2 regions of the Pseudoalteromonas agarivorans genome follow, and region 1 is predicted to be linked to the other one. Evidence: predicted binding sites of a transcription regulator. Region 1 holds the regulator's gene; the other holds the start of a gene.
What was found. The regulator LexA, encoded in region 1, represses DNA repair genes until DNA is damaged. The targets are predictions, from matches to a motif close to TACTGTATNNNNATACAGTA.
Positions count from the first base shown of each region.

Region 2: NQT65_RS00420 (SulA-like leucine-rich domain-containing protein) is a predicted target of LexA. The motif match lies at 2,429-2,448, and genes of this name have one in related genera.

Region 1 covers NZ_JANIGJ010000012.1:76,129-84,292, reverse strand. The annotation lists gene NQT65_RS17815 (hypothetical protein) at 1-582, opposite strand, end outside; gene NQT65_RS17810 (DUF7218 family protein) at 726-977, opposite strand; gene NQT65_RS17805 (hypothetical protein) at 1,209-1,589, shown strand; gene NQT65_RS17800 (PaaI family thioesterase) at 1,600-2,040, opposite strand; gene lexA (transcriptional repressor LexA) at 2,218-2,835, shown strand; gene coxB (cytochrome c oxidase subunit II) at 3,298-4,434, shown strand; gene ctaD (cytochrome c oxidase subunit I) at 4,434-6,026, shown strand; gene NQT65_RS17780 (cytochrome c oxidase assembly protein) at 6,026-6,556, shown strand; gene NQT65_RS17775 (cytochrome c oxidase subunit 3) at 6,592-7,467, shown strand; gene NQT65_RS20265 (DUF2909 domain-containing protein) at 7,367-7,678, opposite strand; gene NQT65_RS17765 (SURF1 family protein) at 7,693-8,164, shown strand, end outside.
Region 2 covers NZ_JANIGJ010000001.1:84,554-92,717, reverse strand. The annotation lists gene NQT65_RS00435 (hypothetical protein) at 1-78, shown strand, start outside; gene NQT65_RS00430 (NCS2 family permease) at 323-1,615, opposite strand; gene NQT65_RS00425 (tetratricopeptide repeat protein) at 1,733-2,188, shown strand; gene NQT65_RS00420 (SulA-like leucine-rich domain-containing protein) at 2,472-2,906, shown strand; gene NQT65_RS00415 (YchJ family protein) at 2,949-3,428, shown strand; gene NQT65_RS00410 (DUF6172 family protein) at 3,557-3,859, opposite strand; gene NQT65_RS00405 (VC2046/SO_2500 family protein) at 4,050-4,577, opposite strand; tRNA gene NQT65_RS00400 (tRNA-Tyr) at 4,690-4,774, shown strand; tRNA gene NQT65_RS00395 (tRNA-Tyr) at 4,823-4,907, shown strand; gene NQT65_RS00390 (M48 family metallopeptidase) at 4,971-5,621, opposite strand; gene NQT65_RS00385 (MHYT domain-containing protein) at 5,931-8,164, shown strand, end outside.

The DNA.
Region 1 (8,164 bases):
GTCGTAATCCATTATGTGTAGCATCCAAAAAAAGTCGAATATGCGCCATAGTGTGCTGCGAACGCTGATAACTTTGCCGTTAATTGCATTTAAATACAGCGTAGTATTAAAGGTGTCGTTAAATTGTACTTGCCACACATTTTTTTTGTATCCCACCTCTCGAGTGCCTTGTTTTAAAAGTGTAGTGCTAATTGCCTTAGCGTCGATGAGTAAATGCGCTTGTGCATTAGCGGTAATTTGTATTTTAGTCGGTGGCTGAAAAGGGCGCCCCGTTAAACCATTAAAGCTTTGCTGCTCCTCAGTATTAATAACAGTAATAAGCGGGGTCGTTAAAAAGTGCTCAAACACTATTTGCGTGGGGTTAGGCACTTGGGCAGTAATATTATCGAGTGATGTGGGGTAGTCTGCTTGAGTAAATGGGTTTGTAAGTGTGCGCTTAGCAAGGTGCTTACCGTGTACGTATTCAAGTGGTATCGCGCTCATTACTAAGCCGCCTAAAAGCCAAGCTAAAATTTGTAAGGCAAGTAAATAGCCTAGCCACTTATGTAGTTTTCGAGCGCGCTTAAATAGTTGTTTTTTCATTTTGTGTTTCTTATTATTTTTAGCGTTAGTGTTTTACAACAACCCATGCTTTTACTGCGGCATTTTGTCGCAGTTATTCATAAGCTTACTCTAACTTTATAAAAATAATAAAAAGGAGCGGTAAAAAATCAGTGAGGCTGTGTTTAATGCTCACGTAAGGCATTTATTAGCCCTTGTTTGCTCATTTTTGAGCGGCCGCTAATGCCGAGCTCTTTAGCTTTATTGTACAGCTGCTTTTTAGTGCGCTGCTCATACTTTGAGGCTTTGCCGCCTTTAACAGCGGTTTTATGAGTATTGCTATTAGCAATGCGCGCGGCTTTTTGTTTGCTCATGCCTTCATCTCGAAGCGCATCGTACTGATCGTCGTTTTTAATTTGCGGGCCATGATCTACCATAATTGTCCTCCTGAAGCGTTTAATTACACAGTGTGTGTATAACTTTCATACATAAACGGTAAAATTAAGCGTAACTAGCCTAACCCGTTTTATAAGGCAAATTAGGTGCCAATGGCGTTTAAACAGGTATTTTCTATGAATAAAGCCATGTTTAGCGCTTAGTTGATTTGGTATAAAAGTAAAACTGCGTTAAAGTTTGCGATGAAACTATAAGAGGGTAAAAAGCAGACAATGTCGGAAATTCAATTTTTAAATGTAGATCTAGAGCTTGAGTCTAAACAAGATATTAGCGCCCTAGTGGCAGACTTAAAGAAAAACGCGATGGTTTTGCATTATGACAAAGACGAATATCGTCAATTGGCGCGTATTGAAGCCTCAGGTGATATAACCACGCCAGACAAAGCAATCAACCACTTATGTGAATTAATAGAGTCGTGTTCACGTAATGCGCTTAAGCAGTGGCTAAGCTGTTCGCGCAGAACGTTTGATATAGGCTTTGAGTCGGGCACGTCACCTAAGTGTTTTAACCAAGCTCTACATGCAGATACACTGCTACGTATATCTGCAATTGGCGCTGGTATGGAAATAACGATTTACCCTATCGAAAAGTAGCCATAGTTAACTATTTGCGCTCGACAACCGCTGCGGTCATTTTTGATACGCAGCAAAGCTCGCCGCGGCTATTGGTTATTTTTATTTCCCATACAGAACTGCGCTTACCAATATGAAATGCACGAGTAACGGCGGTTAAAGTGCCATTTCGAGAGGCCTTTAAGTGGCTGGCGCTAATTTCCTGTCCAACACAATAAAATTTTGTAAAGTCCACTACAAAGTTAGCGGCGTAGCTTGCTACGGTTTCGGCAAGTACCACATTTGCGCCACCGTGTACCATACCAATAGGATTATGATGCTCAGGAATTGCGGGCATGGTAGCCACTAGGTAATCATCTCCTATTTCGGTTATTTCTATGCCCATGGTTTTCATTAGCGTGCCTTGGCCGTTTATTCCCTCATCTAACTGTTTGCAAAGCTCTAATGTGATGGGTTGATGCCAAATACTCATAATTACTCCTTTATATTGAAAGCAAATTTATAGCATTTTAAATACTGAACGTCTGTAATTACCTAAAATTTATCCAGGTGCGGTGTATTTAGCTATTTTAAAGCACAATTTAAATTTGCGATTTTTATTTAACTGTATATACTCACAGTTAAATGTACTGTATGGAAAACCAGTTGTATGCGACCATTAACTAAACGCCAAGCTCAAATACTCGAACTAATAAAAGTTTTTATTAAAGACACTGGTATGCCTCCTACACGTGCCGAAATTGCGCAAACACTCGGTTTTAAAAGTGCCAATGCCGCAGAAGAGCACTTAAAAGCGCTTGCCAAAAAAGGTGTTATTAAAATGAAACCAGGCGCAAGCCGTGGTATTCAATTGGTTGAAGAAGAGGAGCCTGAGCAACTGGGTCTGCCATTAATAGGTAGAGTTGCAGCGGGTTCGCCTATTTTGGCGCAAGAGCATGTTGAGAGTCACTGTAAAATAGACCCACTTATGTTTAAACCAGCCGCCGACTTTTTACTGCGTGTTAACGGCATGAGTATGAAAGATATAGGTATTATGGATGGTGACTTACTTGCCGTACACCGTACTCAAACAGCAGAAAACGGCCAAGTTGTGGTTGCACGAGTAGATGAAGACGTAACCGTAAAACGCCTAGAAAAAGCAGGCCGAAAAGTATTATTACACGCCGAAAACGAAGAGTTTACGCCTATAGAGGTAGACCTTGAAAACGAATCTTTTAATATTGAAGGGTTAGCCGTTGGCGTAATAAGAAATGCCGACTGGATGTAATTTTTAAGTAATATCTATAAATGCGCACTTTTTAGTGTGCATTTTTGTTTTAAAAACAAACCTTCCCCCACCTCAAAGCGCCCTAAAATTATTTAGGCTGTAAACTTTTTTTCACTCATACTTTTATCTTCCTAAGCGTGTTACATCCCTTAATTTTGCTCGTATCTTGGCTGTTAAATAACAATTTAATACGCCGTCATTTAGTCAATTTTAAAATATCACTTGATTGTTTTTTATACTAAAACTTGCTTGTTGTACGTTTTTTAGCTAATCATTAATGTGCTGGACTAACAATAACTCACAGCTTTTTAGTTATGAGAACACACAATATACACAAACCTTTTGTTGTCCTAGCGATACCAATTAAAAATAAGATTGGTTAAAAAATAAAAATAACGAATTGGCGTTTAAGCCGTATGCCTCTTCGCTTTGCATTCGCAATAGCATCAAAGGAGCCGTCACATGGGTAAACTGACCTCTACCTTGTGGCTTGTGTTGATTATGTTCCCGCAGCAAGTGCTGGCTAATAGCCAATACAATATGCGCAAGGGCGTAACCGATATAAGTAATAATGTATATCAGCTACACATGACCATATTTTTAATATGTTGTGTGATTGGGGTGATAGTGTTCGCAATAATGTTTTGGGCACTGATTCATCACCGTAAATCTAAAGGGGCAGTTCCTGCCCAATTTCATGAAAGTACCAAAGTAGAAATTCTTTGGACTGCCATTCCGTTTGTTATTTTAATTGCCATGGCAATCCCTGCCACTAAAACCCTCATTGCGATGGAAGATGCCAGTAAGGCCGACTTAACCATTAAAATTACAGGGTCACAGTGGAAGTGGCATTATGAATATATGGGCGAAGACGTAGAGTTTTACTCTATTTTATCTACCCCTCAAGACGAAATAGCCAACCTTGCTAATAAAAACCCTAATTATTTACTTGAGGTTGATAAACCTTTAGTACTGCCAATTAATCAAAAGGTGCGTTTTTTAATGACCTCTGATGATGTTATTCACTCTTGGTGGGTACCCGATTTTGCCGTTAAAAAAGATGCCAATCCGGGGTTTATCAACGAAACGTGGACCAACATTAACGAAGAAGGTATTTACCGGGGACAGTGTGCAGAGCTGTGCGGTAAAGATCATGGTTTTATGCCCGTGGTGGTTGAAGCTAAATCGCAAGAGGACTTTAACGCATGGCTTGCAGATGCTAAGCAAGCTAAGCAAAAAGCCGCACTTGCTGATGCGGCATTGCTTGATAAAACAATTCCTAAAGAAGAGCTAATGACACTAGGTGAGCAAGTGTATATGGCAAGTTGCGCTGCGTGTCATCAACCTACAGGTATGGGGTTACCGGGCGTATTTCCTGCGCTAAAAGGCAGCCCCATTGTTTTGGGTGATATAAAAGATCACATTGATGTAGTGATTCATGGCCGACCAGGAACTGCAATGCAGGCATTTGCAAAGCAGCTCTCAATTAAACAACTTGCAGCGGTAATTACCTATAAACGTAATGCGTGGGGTAATGAAACGGGTGATGTCATCCAACCTAGTGAAATTCAGGCAGCACTTGATGCGGAGGCGAACTAATGAGTAGCATAGTAGAACAACCTAACGCCAATGATGCTCACCACGGCCATCACCCAGCCAAAGGTTTTAAACGTTGGTTATACACAACAAACCATAAAGATATTGGCAGCATGTACTTAATTTTTTCGCTGACTATGTTTTTAATTGGCGGTGCAATGGCCATGGTTATTCGGGCTGAGTTATTTCAGCCAGGATTACAATTGGTAGACCCACACTTTTTTAACCAAATGACCACAGTACACGGTTTAATTATGGTGTTTGGTGCTGTAATGCCAGCCTTTACGGGACTTGCTAACTGGATGGTACCGCTCATGATTGGCGCGCCAGATATGGCACTGCCCAGAATGAACAACTGGAGCTTTTGGATTTTACCCTTCGCTTTTTTAATTTTATTGGCATCGTTATTAATGCCTGGAGGCGGCCCCGCATTTGGCTGGACGTTCTATGCGCCGCTTTCAACAACGTACAGTAACGACAACACCGCAATGTTTGTGTTTGCAGTGCACATTATGGGGATTAGCTCAATTATGGGCGCAATAAATGTAATTGTGACCATTGTTAATTTACGTGCCCCAGGCATGACATGGATGAAGCTACCATTATTTGTATGGACATGGCTAATAACCGCATTTTTATTAATTGCTGTTATGCCCGTACTGGCCGGAGCGGTCACTATGGTGCTCACCGATAAATACTTTGGAACCAGCTTTTTTGATGCGGCAGGCGGCGGCGATCCGGTGATGTTTCAGCACATATTTTGGTTTTTTGGCCATCCCGAAGTGTACATCATGATTTTACCCGCCTTTGGTATTATTTCGACCATAGTGCCTACATTCTCACGTAAAAAACTATTTGGTTATGCCTCAATGGTTTACGCAACCTCCTCTATTGCATTACTGAGTTTTATAGTGTGGGCGCATCATATGTTTACGACCGGTATGCCGGTTGCTGGCGAGCTATTTTTTATGTACGCGACCATGCTGATATCGGTGCCTACAGGGGTAAAAGTATTTAACTGGGTGGCCACTATGTGGCGAGGGTCAATAAGTTTTGAAGTGCCCATGCTATTTAGTATTGCCTTTATTGTGCTGTTTACCTTAGGGGGCTTTTCGGGGCTGATGTTGGCTATAACCCCTGCTGATTTTCAGTATCACGATACTTACTTTGTGGTGGCGCACTTTCATTACGTGTTAGTTACGGGGGCAATATTTTCGATTATGGCGGGGGCTTATTATTGGCTGCCTAAGTGGACGGGCAATATGTACAACATTGCCTTGGCTAAGTGGCATTTTTGGTTATCGCTGGTAAGCGTAAATGTATTGTTTTTCCCTATGCATTTTGTAGGGCTGGCAGGCATGCCGCGCCGCATTCCCGATTACGCTCTGCAGTTTGCTGATTTTAACGCAATTATTAGTATAGGTGGGTTTGCCTTTGGTTTATCGCAGTTACTCTTTGTGGCGGTGGTAATTAAATGTGCCCGAGGGGGCGATAAAGTCCCTGCAAAAGTATGGGATGGTGCTGAAGGTTTAGAGTGGGAAGTGGACTCTCCTGCGCCGTATCATACTTTTTCTACGCCGCCGGAAATTAAATAATGACACATGCACCGCTATTAAAGCGCCTAATTCTTATTTGTATAGGTATGTTTGCTTTTGCATTTGCCTTAGTGCCCTTATATGACGTGTTCTGCGACATAACTGGGCTTAATGGCAAGCCATCGCTTGAGCAAGCTAAACAAAGTACACAGGTTGCACAAAATCGAGAAATAGGTGTGAGCTTTACAACCCATGCGCAAAGTGGTGCGCCGTTTATTGTTAAATCTAAAGAATACAGTGTTGATGTGAAACCAGGTGCCATGCGTGAGGTGATGTTTAGCGCAAAAAACACCAGTGATATTGATAAAGTAATGCAAGCGGTGCCTTCTGTATCGCCCGGAAAGGCAGCCAAGTACTTACATAAAATAGCGTGCTTTTGCTTTGATCAACAACCCCTAAAAGCGGGTGAAGAGCTTGAGTTTAAGCTGCTTTTTTATGTTGATACCGCACTGCCGAGCGATGTAGAAGAGCTAACTTTATCGTACACCGTATTTGATATTAGTGAGCAGCTAGTAGCAAGTAATAACTAGCCTGCATGTCTAGTGTAAAACTAGGAGCAAGTAACATGAATCAAGATTATGAAAACTACTACGTACCCGAGCAAAGTCCTTGGCCCATAGTGGGCGCGGTGGCGTTATTTTTTATTGCAGTGGGTGCGGCTTTAACAGTCATGAACTTAGAAAGTGAAGGGGGCAGCGGTGTGTACCTGCTATATGCAGGCATTGCAGTGCTGCTGTATATGATTTTTAGCTGGTTTAAAAATGTAATTAGCGAGTCTGATCAGGGCTTATATTCAGCGCAAATGGACCGCTCATTTCGACAAGGAATGAGCTGGTTTATATTCTCTGAAGTTATGTTTTTTATGGCCTTTTTTGGCGCATTATTTTACGCCCGCATACTGTCGGTGCCTTGGCTTGGCGGCGCTGGGAATAATGCGATGACCAACGAGGTGCTTTGGCCTACCTTTGAGGCCGTATGGCCACTACTAACCACACCAGCAGGTGAAACCACGCAAGCTATGGGGTGGCAAGGCTTACCCCTTATTAATACGCTTATTTTATTAGCGTCTTCGGTTACTTTGCATTTTGCTCACGTAGCCATTGAAAACAATAAACGTAAACCGCTAAAAGTGATGCTAGGGGCAACCATTTTATTGGGTGTGTGCTTTTTAGCATTGCAGGTAGAAGAATATATTTATGCCTACAACGACTTAAACTTAACACTAGATGCAGGCATTTACGGGAATACGTTCTTTTTGCTGACAGGTTTTCATGGCATGCATGTGACCCTTGGCGCCATCATTTTGTTTGTTGTATTTGTGCGTATTTTAAAAGGCCACTTTACGAAAGATAAACATTTTGCGTTTCAAGCAGCGGCTTGGTACTGGCATTTTGTTGATGTGGTGTGGCTGTGTTTATTTGTTTTTGTGTATGTGTTGTAACGGTTAATGGTGAGTGATTAGCCTTTATAAAACCAAGTTTTACAGCGGCTATCACCATCACCAAAACCACCACAGAAAACAGCACGCGACGGCCTAAAAAATGCGACATAGGCCGACCGCCAGATTTATCGGTCACCATAATAAATAGCGCTCTAAACAAGTTGAAAAGTATAAATAGTAACAGCAGCACAATAATAATTTTAATAATCACTGGGTTGACCCTTTATGCAGTTAATTTTAAGGCGTAAACAAAAGCTTAGCTCATTTATCGCACTTTGCGTTGTGGTAGCTGTGGTGCTGGTATGTGTACGTTTAGGGTATTGGCAATTAGCAAGGGCTGAGCAAAAGCAGCAACAGCTAACAGCTATAGCTAACATGCAAACCCAAGGCGTAATGAGCTGGCAGCAATTACAGGCAATGCCTTCAAAGTGGAATAAAACAGGTGTAGTGGTTGAGCTTGTCGGAAAAATAATAAATCAGCAATACTGGCTTTTAGATAACCAAGTTTACCAAGGGCAAGTCGGTTACGATTTATTGGTGTTATTTAAGCCAAGCCAAGCAAGTGACGCTTTACTCGTTAATTTAGGGTGGGTAAAAGCGCCTATTTCACGCAGCGAACTACCGAACATCCAACTTCCTAAACGTAATATTACGTTTAAAGCGCAGATAAAAGAGCGAAATTTAACGAGCTTTAACT
Region 2 (8,164 bases), on a different contig from region 1:
GCCACTGCCCTGAAGAAAAAAGCAGAAGCAGAGCAAGATGACTTAGACGTATTATTTGCACCTAAAAAGAAATGGTAATTTAAAATACCCAAAAGAAAGCCCATACATAGTGTATGGGCTTTTTTGTATCTGTTAAGCTATTTTTACCAATGGGTAAATACTAACGTATTTTGAGGCGCTAACTACGTTATAAACGCTCATTTACCACAACATAGATACGCAAGGTATAACAATGCAGTGGCAATGAGTGATAGCCACTAAATAATAAATGTTTACCCACCCTCAAACTAAGCCTCTTAGCTAAAAGAATGGGTATTCGCTATTACGATAAAAATGCAAACTTGATAATAAATAACGCTGTTAAAATCCACACGCTAATACTAACCTGATCGCGTTTACCACACAGTACTTTAACCGCAGTATACGATATAAAACCAAGAGCAATACCATGCGCAATAGAGAATGTAAGCGGCGTCATAAGTAGTACCACACTTACCGGAATTGCATCGCTCATGTCATCCCAGTTTACAAACTTAAGGTTTTGCAGCATTAATACCGCAACGTATAAAATAGCACCCGCTGTTGCATAAGCCGGCACCATTTGCGCAAGCGGCGCAAAAAACATCATTAGTAAAAAGCATATACCCACAACAACAGCTGTTAAGCCAGTACGCCCACCAACCGATACACCGGCTACAGACTCAATATAAGAAGTAGTGGTAGAAGTACCTAACATTGCACCTGCAATAGTAGCTGTACTATCTGCACTTAAAGCACGCCCTAAACGTGGCATATTGCCTTTTTCATCGGCTAAGCCTGCTTTTTGAGTTACCGCAACTAACGTGCCTGATGTATCAAATAAATCAACAAACAAAAACGCAAAAATTACACTCAGCATAGAAAGCTCAAAGGCCGCTGCAAAATCAAGTTGCATGAAGGTAGGTAAAATAGATGGTGGCATTGACATTACGCCGTGGTACTCAACTAAGTCGAGGCTTAACGCAATTCCCGTTACTAGCAAAATGCTAATAAGTACGCCGCTTTTTATATCACGATAAAGCAAAGCAGCAATGACAAAAAAGCTTAAAATAGCTAATAAAGGACCTGCCGATGTAATATCGCCAAGCTGTACTAATGTAGCTGGGCTTGAAACAATAATGCCTGCATTTTTAAGCGCAATTAACGCTAAAAACGCACCAATACCAGTGGCAATAGCCTGCTTTAAAACCAAAGGAATAGCATTAATTATCCACTCTCTGACCTTAAACAAACTTAATATTAAAAATATACAACCAGACATAAATACCGCACCTAATGCAGCTTGCCAGCTATAACCCATGCCCAGTACAACACCGTAAGTAAAAAATGCGTTTAAACCCATGCCCGGCGCAAGTGCTAAAGGGTAATTAGCCCACAATCCCATAATAAAACAGCCAATAGCAGCCGCAATACAGGTAGCAACAAATGCAGCACCTTGATCCATGCCTGCTTCCGCAAGCATTGCAGGGTTTACAAATACAATGTAAACCATAGTAATGAAAGTAGTGATTCCAGCAATGCTTTCGCGTCGCACATTGGAGTTATTTTCGCGGAGTTTAAATAGAGCTTCGAGCATAATAGACTTGTGATAGTAAAAAGTGACGTGATTTTACCATAAAATTAAGTATAAACAGGACATTTTACCTTGCGATATACTAAACTGTTGACGTAGAAACTATAAAAAAGAAAATATATGAATAAGACTCAGCCTAGCGGACAAGACTTAGAGCAGCAATTAAACAATATTTTAGATTTTGTAACACAGCCTACAAGCCACAGCGCTGAAAACAAGAGTGATGTAAGTGAGCAAACAACACTTAACAAAGCACTGTATTATTTAAAGCATAACCAAGCACCGTTGGCAGCTAAGTGGATGCGCCTTGCCGCAATGGCCGGAAATCATCGCGCCCAGTTTTATTTAGGGTTATTTTTTGTCAAAGGCCAAGGCGTACCAAAAAGCGTATTTCACGCAGCAGCATGGCTGAGTTTAGCCAGCAGCCAAGGCTATGAACCGGCAACCGCGGCTTTAGATGATTTAAGAAAATATATCGACACCAAACGTCTTAAAGACGCTCAATGCTATGCAGCCAGTTTGTATGAGCAAATCCACCAAATTCAGTTTACCCACTTAATCCCAAAAAATGACTAACTACTGTATAGCTAACAGCTAAGCACTGTAAAACACACTAAAATAACTGTATAGCCATCCCTTAAGTACTGTGTAGCGCTGCTACACTTTATACAGTACTGCAAACACCCTCAGCTTTCACTTACACGGTTTAAATTATAACTCACTGTTTTTAAAGTGTTATTTTTAATATTAACTATTCAAAACCATTAACTGTATAAAAAATAACAAAAAACGCTTGCACACAACAACTGTATAAACTACTGTATACATGTACTGTATATAAACCCAGTGAGTGAGACCTATGCTACAGCCAATTACCGTAAGAACCGTTAAAAGCTACCAACAACATGATGAAAGTGAGTCGGTAAACTTAATAAAAGTAGAAGATGAAATTTCTGCTACGTTTGAAATGCTAAAAGTGTTGCACCAATACAATAGCTCTAACGCGTGGACCTTACTGATTGCGCCCGACCATGTGCCAAGTAAAGCCTTGCTAGATAGCTGCTCTATAGATACCAGTAAACTGCTTGTAATAAGACAAAAGCATTTAGTAAATTTAGAGTATGTGCTTAATTCAGCACTTCATAATGGTAACTTTGCAGCCATTATTACGTGGACCGATATAGTAAGTGAGCAGCAGCTTGTTAATTTATCGCTTAATTTAAACAAAAGAAGCGCTAAGCTATTTTGCTTTACTAAAAAAACCAGCACTACAGCAATATCACTTACTCAATAAGCTTGGTAAAATACATTTTTAATTTATGTTAATTAGTATTTTATGAGTGTAACCAGTACTAGCGCTTGCTTATGCAACAGTCAGCTTAATTATGGCGACTGTTGCCAGCCTTATCATCTTGATATAAAAACCCCAGCCACACCTGAGCAACTAATGCGTTCGCGCTTTAGTGCTTATGCATTAAAAAATGCATCTTATGTATTTAAAACTTACGCCAAAGAAAAACAAGCACAAAACCCAGTAAATGAAATTGCTGACTTTGCCAATAGCTGCCGCTTTGTAAAATTAGTTGTGCGCGATACGCAGCAAAGTGATGAGCGAGGTTATGTTGCCTTTAACGCGTATTATTTTTACCAAAACTTATATTGTGAATTGGATGAGAAATCAGACTTTATAAAAGAGGACGGTGAATGGCGTTATTTAGAGGGTATTATTAATCCGGTCACCGATATAAAAGTTGCCAGAAACGACCCCTGCCCATGTGCAAGCGGTAAAAAATATAAAAAGTGTCACAGTGTATAAAATAAACTAAACACTTAGCATAAAATAGCTTTTTATTTAAGCGCTACTCTATACCACTAAACATGTTAATAACTGCCATAAACAAAAAATGGACCATCTAGGTCCATTTTCTACAATATTGCTATTGGTTATTCATCATCATCTAGATCGAACGATTCACGCTGCGCAGGTCTAGCTAAAATCTCAACATAGAATGAAGTAAGCGCCTGCTTTTCGATTTCGCTGATCTTGTTGTTAATTTCAGCTACGTGAACGACTTCGGCATCATCGGCACTTGTGCCAAACTTACAGTCAAACGCCCAGTAATCAGCTTCAACAGGTAGCGTTTTATTGCGCTCTCTTTTCAAATATTTTTTCACTTCATGCTTTGCAGCATCAACCATACGAGGGTATTTGATTTTCTCATGATTTAGCGTGAATGTTTTCTTCATTACGTTCCTAATTACCTTGATTTAATGATAATGGCACTCAAGTCATACCATTTGCAGCCATTATAGCAATTGCATTTAATTTGTGGATGCTTTTTTTAAACAAAAAAAGAATTGTTCTATTTTATTGCATAACCGGTTATTAAATATAAGGTGTTTTAGGCTTTTAAAACGCACAAGTGTTAAATTATTTTTATGCGTTAGCAACAAGCAATGGCTTATGTATAGCCTCATTAGTTAAATCGTCATAAAATGCTGCGGCGTCCATTTGTGGACTTGCAAGCGCCGTGTGCGTGTCATTTAAGCGCCTGCGTACTGATAGTTCACAATTATCGATTACTGTTAAAGGAATATGAAACTTGTCATCTCTAATCGCTAGTGGCTCAGGGTTTAAGCAGTGGCTTAATTTTATTGCTTTCATGCCTGCTTGCTCGCCTTGTTGAACAATCACCGACGCGTGCTCTTGCCCTATGGTCATATCAAATTTTTCGGGAGCTAATAATTGCTTTGGTCCAGCACCAAAGCGCTCCCTTAACTGTTCTTCGTCTACATAAGCACTATGCGTTTCACTCGTTGGCAAGTGAAATTGACTAAAATCCAGCGCATCGTGCGATAGCATCGCTAATAAAAGTGAAAATTCGCCTCTGCGATTTTCATGCACACTTTTATTTAGCCTGGTCTTTAGTTGACTCTCTGTGATTAACAAATCATCGATTTGCATAGTCTTTAGCCGATTATGATAACTGATAGATATTTATCGGCTTTATTTCAAATTTCTTTAGCTTTTTTCTTTACTTAAATACGCAGTTTGCTATTATCAGCGCCGTTGCATTGGAGGGGTTCCCGAGCGGCCAAAGGGATCAGACTGTAAATCTGACGGCTCAGCCTTCGCTGGTTCGAATCCAGCTCCCTCCACCACTTTTCTTACCGCTAAGTTAAGTGGGGCCAAATGTAACAAAATAGTGTGGAGGGGTTCCCGAGCGGCCAAAGGGATCAGACTGTAAATCTGACGGCTCAGCCTTCGCTGGTTCGAATCCAGCTCCCTCCACCACTTCTTATCTTCAGTATCCTTTTCTATACCTTTTTCATTACTATTTAAAACTTCATTTTTAGACTAATTATCAAATACCCACTGTAATGTTGCCCCGTGGTTTTTAAGCCATGCTGATGCAGATTTATAATCGGGATAAAAATTAGCTACGCGCTTCCAAAAAGCGCTGCTGTGGTTCAAATACTTTAAATGAGCCAATTCGTGCACAATAACATAATCAATTATATGATGAGGCGCCCCAACAAGGTTAAGGCTAAAGGTTAGCTCTCGCCGAGAATTACAACTCCCCCACTTACGTTTATAACTTCCAATCGTCAATTTAGTCGGTAATGCTTCTGACATCTGTTGGCAATAATAAGCTAAACGCATTTCAACGTAGTTTGTTAGCGTTTCTTCAAGGGCAAGGCAAAGTAACTGCTTGCGTTTTTCAGGCTGTTTTTTTACTCGATTAGAAGTGTAAATAGTAAATACGCTATCGGATTGCTGAACATGCGAGCGTGTCCCTTTTGCAAAAGTAATGGTATATGGCTTAGCAAAAATCATTATTTGCTGGTTTTTAAACGGGTGTTGTTGAGTATCAATGGCATTAAGTTGTTTATGTAATTGCGCAGTTACCCACTCTTTTTTACTAAACAGCCATTGTTCTATTTGTAGTTTTGGCACGTGTGTAGGCGCATAAACAGTAACTAATTTTTGGCTAACTTTTATTGCCACTGTTTTACGCCTTGCACTGCGTTTTAGCTGATACTCAAACAAGGTGTATGCTCTAAATATAAATAAAAGCGTATTATAAAGCCTTATTTAATCAATGCAGTTATTTAGCGATAAATAAATGGGCTCAGTGTTTATTATTATTTTTATTTACGCAAAATCACGTCTTATTAATAAAGCACGCTACGCATGTTAATATTTTAATGCTAAAAAGTAACCTCACTGATTTATAATATAAATTATTAGATTAACAGTTTATTTATATATTAAATCTATTAAACTAGTTCAATAAAGATACTAATTTGAGCCACTATGCTGTCTGCATTTTTTATAACCGACCACGATCCGAGCCTCATTATCAACGGTGCATATAACCCTATACTGGTTAGTTTATCGGTCATTACCGCTATTTTTGCTGCCTTTTTTACGCTTTGGTTAGTTGATGTAGCTAAGCAAACAAAGTTCGAAAACTATAAACGCTTAGCTAATGTAACCGGTGCCACTGTTTTATCGGCCGGTATTTGGAGCATGCATTTTATAGGTATGTTGGCCTTTTCGCTATGCACAAACATTAGCTATGATCCACTCATTACCATGTTGTCTTTTTTACCGGCGTTTATTGCATGTCAGTACGCTTTTTCGATTTTAGTAAAATCGCAAGGGTCATATAAAAACCTTATTATTTGCTCTATTTTACTAGGCTCAGGCATTGGTACAATGCACTACAGCGGCATGGCAGCAATGGAGCTGGCCCCGTTACTACGTTACGATGCAATCATGTTTGCTTTATCAATTGTGGTCGCTGTTGGTTTATCGTTTATAGCACTTTTTACGCGTTATCATTTAACGCGTTTGCTACCTAATTTATCACAACTGCAAGCGCGCGCTATTACCGCTGTTATTTTAGGCTCAGCGGTGGCAGGTATGCACTATATGGGTATGGCCGCTACCCGCTTTGTTGCAACCACACCGCTTTTACCCGATTATCAAGAGTCAACCACTGAACTTGCTTTTGTGGCTATTGCCGTAGCTACCGCGACTGTTGCTATGACCTGTGTTATTGCAGTTATAAATGGCATGGTTAGATACCGCTTACTGCTTGAGGAAAAATCGGCGGATGAATCTCGACTAAATGCTATTTTAGGCACTGCTATTGATGGCATTGTGACTATAGATCACACCGGCATTATTTTGAGCTTTAACGAAGCTGCCAGCAAAATTTTTGGTTGGCGAGAAAATGAAGTCCAAGGTCATAATGTAAAAATGCTGATGGCCGATGAAATCGCTCGCCACCATGATGGCTATTTGTCTCACGCCAAAAATGTAGATCTAGGTAAAGTAATTGGTATAAATAGGGATGTGTCTGCCAAACACAAAGATGGCCACCTTTTTCCTATTCGCTTAGGTATAGGGGAAGTTAATCAGCCCGGCCATATGCCGTTATATGTTGGCTTTATCACCGATTTAACCGAACAACGCGCTATGCAGCAAAGCCTTATTGAAAAAGAGCAAAAGTACCGCTCTTTAATGGATAATATGCCTGGCGCTGCTTTTCGCTGTAAGTACGACGAAAACTGGAGCATGTTATTTATCAGCCCAACAGTGGCTGAACTAACAGGGTACACGCCAGAAGAGTTCACAGAAAGCTGCATAGAACTTAACGACCTTATTTTGAAAACAGATCAGCCAACGGTAAACGAAGCCGTAGCGCAAGCCATGACCTCAAGTTTAAAGTACTCGGTAGAGTATCGTATTCGCCACCGTAACGGCAAAGTTGCCTGGGTATTAGACAAAGGCAGTATTACCCTTGATAAAGATAATAACCCGCAATGGATAGATGGGGTATTGGTTGATATTACCGAGCAAAAAGAATACGAAGACAAACTTGAGCAGGCAAAATTGCAAGCTGAAGAAGCAGCGCACGCTAAGCAATCTTTTATGGCTAATATGAGCCATGAGATCCGCACGCCGATGAATTCTATTATCGGTTTTAGCGACCTACTGATGGACACTCCGCTAAACCAAGAACAGCAAAAACACTTGGTTACAGTTAATAATGCGGCGCGTTCATTATTAAGGTTACTTAACGAAGTGCTTGATACCGCAAAACTTGAGCGCGGAAAGCTAACTATTGAACCCGTTCACTTTAGTTTAAAACAAGTACTCGATAGTATTATTTCGACATTTTGGCTTGAAGCAAAAAAGAAAGACTTGCGTTTAAAGTTGAATATTAAAGACTCTGTTGCCACAACTTACTATGGCGACCCAGATAGGTTAAGGCAAATTTTAACTAACCTCATCGGTAACGCCATTAAATTTACCGAACAAGGTTCGGTTGAGCTCACTGTAAGTACTACGCAAACTGATCAGCTCTTTTTTGAAGTGCAAGATACCGGCATAGGTATTGCCAAAGACCGTGTTAAAGCTATATTTCAGCCGTTTGTTCAGGCCGATGGCACCACTACTCGTCGCTTTGGCGGTACAGGCCTTGGAACAACCATTAGTAAACAATTAGTAGAGCTGATGGGCGGCACTATAAACCTAGT